DNA from 2 places in the Blautia ammoniilytica genome. Region 1 is predicted to be linked to the other one. Evidence: predicted binding sites of a transcription regulator. Region 1 holds the regulator's gene; the other holds the start of a gene.

Region 1 (3,422 bases):
AAAAGGGTCTGTCCCGGAAAAGTTTTGGAAAGCTCTTCCACAGTCAGCACATCATTGCCACTGATGAAGCGAGGCTCCAGGGTGAGACGCATCTGATCGTTTATTTCAGCAGGTTTATCCAGACGCTGCATTTTATCCAGCATTTTTTCACGGCTTTCCGCACGGCGGATGGACTTTTCACGGTTAAAGGACTTCAGCTTTGCAATCACTGCTTCCTGATGCTTAATTTCTCGTTGCTGGTTCAGATAGGCTTTATACTGAGCATCACGAAGCTGGGCTTTTTTCAAGGCATAGGCTGAGTAATTGCCACTGTACATCCGTACATATCCGGCTTCGATCTCTACCACTTTTGTTACTACTTTATCAAGAAAGTATCTGTCATGAGATACGATCAGTACAGCTCCAGGGTAGGTGAGCAGATAATTTTCCAGCCAAGCGATGCTTTCCATATCCAGGTGGTTGGTAGGCTCATCAAGAAGCAGGATATCCGGCTGGGACAGAAGAAGCTTGCCAAGAGCGACCCTTGTTTTCTGGCCTCCGGAAAGGGTTTCTATCTGCTTGGTGAAATCCTCTTCTGAAAAGCCCAGGCCTTTCAGTACGCCTGCAATCTGGCTTTTGTAGGCATAGCCATTTTCCAGCTCAAACTGGTGGGTCAGGCGGGAATAGGTCTGCATCAGTTTTTCTAACTGCTCTCCCTGGGTATTTTTCATTTCCTGTTCCAGAGTACGAATTCTGTTTTCCATATCTATGATGTGCTGCTTGGTGGAGCTAAGCTCATCATAAATGGTTTGATGACCGTGAATATCCTGATACTGAGCCAGATAGCCGATCTTTTTGTCCCTGGAGATCACTACAGAACCGCTATCCGCAGAAAGCTCATTCATAATGATCCGCAGCAGGGTGGTTTTACCTGCACCATTGTTGCCGATCAGTGCTGCTTTCTCTTTTTCTTCAATATGAAAACATGCATCTTTGATAATCTCTTCTTCACCAAATGCTTTACATATGTTCTGACATGATAAAATCATAAAGGTTCCTCCAAAAAATAAGAAATCCACAAATCAATCTATTATATAATAAAAAGGCATCGGGTGTCAAAAAATAAATAAAGTAGTCACAAAGTAAGTAACTTAGATTGACAATAAAATATCATTTGAGTATAATTGAGATATAAATTTTAGATATGGGCAGCAGGAGGAAGAGTTGGTGGAAGCAAAGGAGATATCAAAGGCGGTTATTAAAAGGCTGCCCCGGTATTATCGTTATTTGGGAGAGTTGATCGAGGAGAATGTGGAAAGGATTTCCTCCGGTGATCTCAGTAAAAAAATGCATGTGACTGCATCTCAGATCCGTCAGGATCTTAATAATTTCGGCGGTTTTGGGCAGCAGGGCTACGGATATAATGTGCATTATCTGTACATGGAGATCGGCAAGATCCTGGGACTGGATACCATCCATCCTATGATCATCGTTGGAGCAGGTAATCTGGGTCAGGCACTTGCCAATTACAGTGATTTTGAGAAGAGAGGATTTCGTCTGGTGGGGATCTTTGACGTGAATCCGGTTCTGGAGGGGATTTCTGTAAGGGGTATTGGGATACAGATGATAAATACACTTCCTGAGTTCCTTAAGGAGAATCCGGTTGAGATTGCCATACTTACCCTTCCCAAGCATAAAGCAAAAGAAATGGCCAATGTGCTGATCAAAAATGGTGTAAAGGCTATTTGGAATTTTGCACACATTGATCTGGATGCTCCGGAGGATGTGATCGTAGAAAATGTTCATCTTTCCGAGAGCCTGATGACTCTGTCTTATAATTTAAGCCAGTATCGGAAAGAGCATGTAGAAGAAAAAAAGGAAACAGAGAATTAAGGAAAAAGTTTTTCCCTTTTGGTTAAAGGCTGCTGCCTGCTGCCGCATGATTCGGCGGTTCAGGGCGGCTTTTTCCATTTAAAAAGACAAAGGAGAGTGGGCGTATATGAAAAAGGTAGTAACAAGCAAAGAAATGGCCAGTCTGGACGCGTATACGATTCATGATGTAGGGATTCCCTCCATGGTGCTGATGGAACGGGCTGCTTTGGCTGTGGCAGCTCAGATCCAGAAGATTTCTGCCGACAGGGAACGGATCCTGGTTGTTTGCGGAAACGGCAACAATGGTGGAGATGGTGTGGCCGTAGCCAGGCTGTTGTATCTGAAAGGATATCATGTAGATCTGTTTCTTACAGGAAATTCCCAGAAATATTCTGCTCAGATGGCTCAGCAGATTCAGATTGCAAGGCATTATCACGTACCTGAGGTGAATAACCCGACATGGCACGAATATACTACTATAGTAGATGCCGTTTTTGGCGTAGGTCTGACCAGGCCGGTGGAGGGAAGATACAAGGAGATCATTCAGAGGATGAATGAGACAGATGCCAAAAAGGTGGCAGTAGATATTCCTTCCGGCCTTGACGGAAGCACAGGCAGAGTGCTTGGAACCGCATTTTGTGCAGATCTTACCGTTACCTTTGCTTTTATGAAGCAGGGAATGTGCTTCTATCCCGGCAGGAGTCTGTCCGGGAAAGTTGTAGTAGCAGATATCGGGATCTATGATTATCCTGGCAATTACGGCAGACCGGTGTGGCAGCTGGAAAGAGAAGATATGAAGCAGCTGCCACAGAGAGTTCCCTGGGGGAATAAGGGGACTTTTGGCAAAGTGCTTTTGGTGGCTGGCTCAAAGGGCATGTGCGGAGCTGCATATTTTGCTGCCTGTGCAGCCTTAAATACAGGAGCTGGTATGGTAAAGGTACAGACAGTGGAAGAAAACCGGATTCCGCTTCAGTCTCTGCTTCCGGAAGCAATGGTGGAAAGTGTATTTTCAGAAGAAATAAATCAGCAGCTGTTAAGCTGGTGTGATGTACTGGTGATTGGACCAGGTCTTGGATGCCAGGATGAAAGCCGGGAACGGGCCAATTGGTTTCTGGCCCATGGGAATCAGGCGGGGAAGCCGGTGATCCTGGATGCAGATGGTTTGAACCTGCTATCCATGAATCCGGGCTGGAAGCGGTATCTGAAAGGAAATACTGTGCTGACCCCGCATATGGGGGAGATGGGCAGGCTTACAGGGCTTTCCATTTCAGAATTGAAGGAAGACCCGGTAGGAGCAGCGTCTGATTATGCAAAAGAAACAGGGGCTGTGTGTGTGTTAAAAGATGCCGGTACAGTTACTGCAGGCTGCAGGGATGAAATATATATTAATATGTCTGGAAATGCGGGAATGGCAGCAGCAGGAAGCGGAGATGTGCTTTCAGGGATGCTGGCTGGTGTGTTCTGCATGTATCTGAACAATATAAAGGTACCGGATCCGGCAAGGATGGCAGCTCTTGGTGTGTTTCTCCATGGACTATGTGGAGACAGGGCGGCAGATGCTGCTGGAACAA
Region 2 (3,422 bases), on a different contig from region 1:
TAATTTTTCTGCTATGCCGGATATTGTGAACCAGGGAAGGCGTGTGGTAAATAATATTCGTACAGCAGCATCCATGTTTCTGATCAAGACGATTTTTTCGGTGCTGCTTTGCCTGATCACAATTTTCTGGGGGGATGCTTATCCTTTTGAACCAATTCAGATGTCTCTGATCAGCACCTGCGCCGTGGGGATCCCTACGTTCCTGCTTGCACAGGAAAATAATTTTAACAGGATCCAGCAGGGCTTTCTACGGTATGTATTTATGAATGCCTTTCCGGCAGCAGTTACGATTACAGGCTGTGTATTTACTATTATGCTTGTATGCCAGAATGTATATCATTCTAATGAGATGCTGAACACAGCCTGTGTGCTTGTTACAGGATGGAATTATATGGCAGCGCTGAAGACGGTTTATGCACCGTTGAACCGGTACCGTAAAGTGATCATTTACGGTATGCAGTTTATCTTTTTTGCAGCTGCGGTGATCCTGCAGAAGCTTCTTGCCCTGGGTGCATTGGAGTTTGGTATGATTATCCTTGTGTTTATCCTGATGACATTTTCACCGGTATTGATCGACGTGATCACAGCATGGATCCACACACTTTACGTAAAACTTGAAGAAAGAGAAGAAAGAGAAGAAAGAGGTTTTCTCTCCCTTCTCTTTGAGAAAATACAGAAATAATGGGATTGATCAATCGATCAAAGCTTCAGGAACTGAGGCTTTCGTCCGCAAAAAACAGTGTAATATGTGAAGCCGCAGTCTGCTAAAAGGTCTGCGGCTTTTTCAAAGCCGTAAGCTACTTTGGACGGATCATGTGCATCAGCTCCGATGGTAACAATCTCTCCGCCAAGCTCACGGTAGCGCCGGATCACCTGGCTGCATGGATTAGGCTCTCCAAGACCATAATGATAGCCACCAGTATTAAGCTCAAGTCCTACCTGACTGCGGATCAGCTGCTTCAGGATCTCATCCAGGATATCCTGAAAACGTCCATATGAGTAGGAGGCATTTTGCCCTGGGCCGTATCGGACAATATAGTCCAGATGGCCGTAAACATCCATCTGGTCAAATACAGAAAGATTCTCCAGGATAGATTCAAAGTATTCCATATAGCAGCGGGTAACTTTACGTCCCTTATAAAACTCCGGATAGTATGGGTCCTGACCATGTACCACATGGGAGGATCCGATCACAAAATCAAAGGGATGATCTTCTAAAAGCTGTCGGAACTGCTGGGCCAGATGAGGCTGAAGTCCGATCTCGATCCCAAAATGGATCTGCAGATCCTGGCTGTATTTCTCTTTCAGGTGATGCAGCCTGGCATGATAAGCCGGGATATCAAGGTCAAAAGTCAGGCCGTCCGGATCAGCAGGATAGTCCGGATCAAAGTGTTCTGTAAAGCAGATGCCGGAAAGATTTCTGGAAATGGCTGCCTGGATCATGTCCTCCATTGGTGTTTCTGAATCTGCAGAAAATGAAGAGTGCATATGGCAGTCCCACAGGATCTGGTTCTTCATGGCTGAAAACTCCTTTCATTTGAACATACTTCTTTATTGTAGCATAAGTTTAGGAAGTTTTTACAGATGATTGTAAGGTTTTTTCTAAAATGCTCTTGAATTTTTGTTTGGAATTAGGTACAATATGCCGTAGGTTGATGTTTCTTTAACAAAGGTACATCATAATTTACCATTTAATTCATAGGAGGAATTTATCATGGCAGTAAAAGTTGCAATTAACGGTTTTGGACGTATTGGTCGTCTTGCATTCCGTCAGATGTTCGGAGCAGAGGGATTTGAAATCGTTGCTATCAACGATTTAACATCTCCTAAGATGCTGGCTCACTTATTAAAATATGATTCCACACAGGGAAGATACGCTCTTGCAGATACAGTTAAAGCTGGCGAGGATTCCATCACTGTTGACGGAAAAGAGATTAAAATCTATGCAAAAGCTAACGCTGCTGAGCTTCCATGGGGAGAGATCGGTGTAGACGTTGTTCTTGAGTGCACAGGTTTCTATACATCCAAAGACAAAGCACAGGCTCATATCGATGCTGGTGCTAAGCATGTTATCATTTCCGCTCCGGCTGGAAACGATCTGAAGACTATCGTTTACAATGTAAACCATGAGACTCTTACAAAAGAGGATCACATCATTTCTGCAGCTTCCTGTACAACAAACTGCTTAGCTCCAATGGCTAAAGCATTAAATGACCTTGCTCCGATCAAATCCGGTATCATGTGCACAATCCACGCTTACACAGGCGATCAGATGACACTTGACGGACCGCAGAGAAAAGGCGATCTGAGAAGATCCCGTGCAGCTGCAGTTAATATCGTTCCGAACAGCACAGGTGCTGCAAAAGCTATCGGTCTGGTTATCCCAGAGCTGAACGGCAAACTGATCGGTTCCGCACAGCGTGTACCGACCCCAACAGGTTCCACTACTATCCTTACAGCAGTTGTTGAAGGAAATGTAACAAAGGATCAGATCAATGCAGCTATGAAAGCAGCTTCCAATGAGTCCTTCGGATACAACGAGGACGAGATCGTATCCAGCGATATCGTTGGTATGAGATTTGGTTCTCTGTTTGATTCTACTCAGACAATGGTTCTTCCACTTGAGAATGGCACAACAGAGGTTCAGGTTGTTTCCTGGTATGACAATGAGAACTCCTACACAAGCCAGATGGTTCGTACAATCAAACATTTTGGTAAACTGCTGAACGCTTAATTTCCGGCAGAGTAGGGTTTTAGTGCTGTAAAGCATACAAATAGACTCAGAGAAGGGTCCGGTCTGTATAGGACCGGGCCTTTTTGTCTGTATAAAGTTAAAAGGAGGCATAACAAGATGCTGAATAAGAAATCTGTTGATGATATCAACGTAAAAGGCAAGAAAGTCCTTGTAAGATGCGACTTTAATGTACCTCTTCAGGATGGTAAGATCACAGACGAGAACCGTCTGGTGGCAGCTCTTCCTACAATCAAGAAGCTGATCGCTGACGGTGGAAAGGTTATCCTTTGCTCCCACCTGGGTAAGCCGAAGGGAGAGCCGAAGCCAGAATTATCACTTGCACCGGTTGCAGTACGTCTTTCTGAGCTTCTGGGACAGGAAGTTAAATTTGCAGCAGATCCTGAAGTAGTAGGACCAAATGCAAAAGCAGCAGTAGAAGCTATGAAGGACGGAGATGTGATCCTTCTTGAGAATACACGTTATCGTGCAGAAGAGACAAAGAATGGTGACGAGTTCAGCAAGGAACTTGCATCTCTTTGCGATGTGTTTGTTAACGATGCATTTGGTACAGCTCACAGAGCACACTGCTCTAACGTAGGTGTTACCAAATATGTTGATACAGCTGTTGTTGGATATTTAATGCAGAAAGAGATTGATTTCCTTGGCAATGCAGTAAATAACCCGAACA

The links. The regulator Rex, encoded in region 1, represses fermentation and respiration genes when NADH is low (regulators of the CRP and FNR family bind a similar motif). The targets are predictions, from matches to a motif close to ATTGTTAANTANTTAACAAT.
Region 2: the regulator Rex is predicted to act here: its motif matches at 1,652-1,671, upstream of gap (type I glyceraldehyde-3-phosphate dehydrogenase).

The regions. Positions count from the first base shown of each region.
Region 1 is NZ_JAOQJL010000003.1:55,083-58,504, reverse strand. It holds gene abc-f (ribosomal protection-like ABC-F family protein) at 1-1,028, opposite strand, end outside; gene OCV61_RS02115 (redox-sensing transcriptional repressor Rex) at 1,207-1,872, shown strand; gene OCV61_RS02110 (NAD(P)H-hydrate dehydratase) at 1,979-3,422, shown strand, end outside.
Region 2 is NZ_JAOQJL010000004.1:71,437-74,858, forward strand. It holds gene OCV61_RS03010 (HAD-IC family P-type ATPase) at 1-682, shown strand, start outside; gene OCV61_RS03015 (histidinol-phosphatase HisJ family protein) at 700-1,518, opposite strand; gene gap (type I glyceraldehyde-3-phosphate dehydrogenase) at 1,715-2,734, shown strand; gene OCV61_RS03025 (phosphoglycerate kinase) at 2,852-3,422, shown strand, end outside.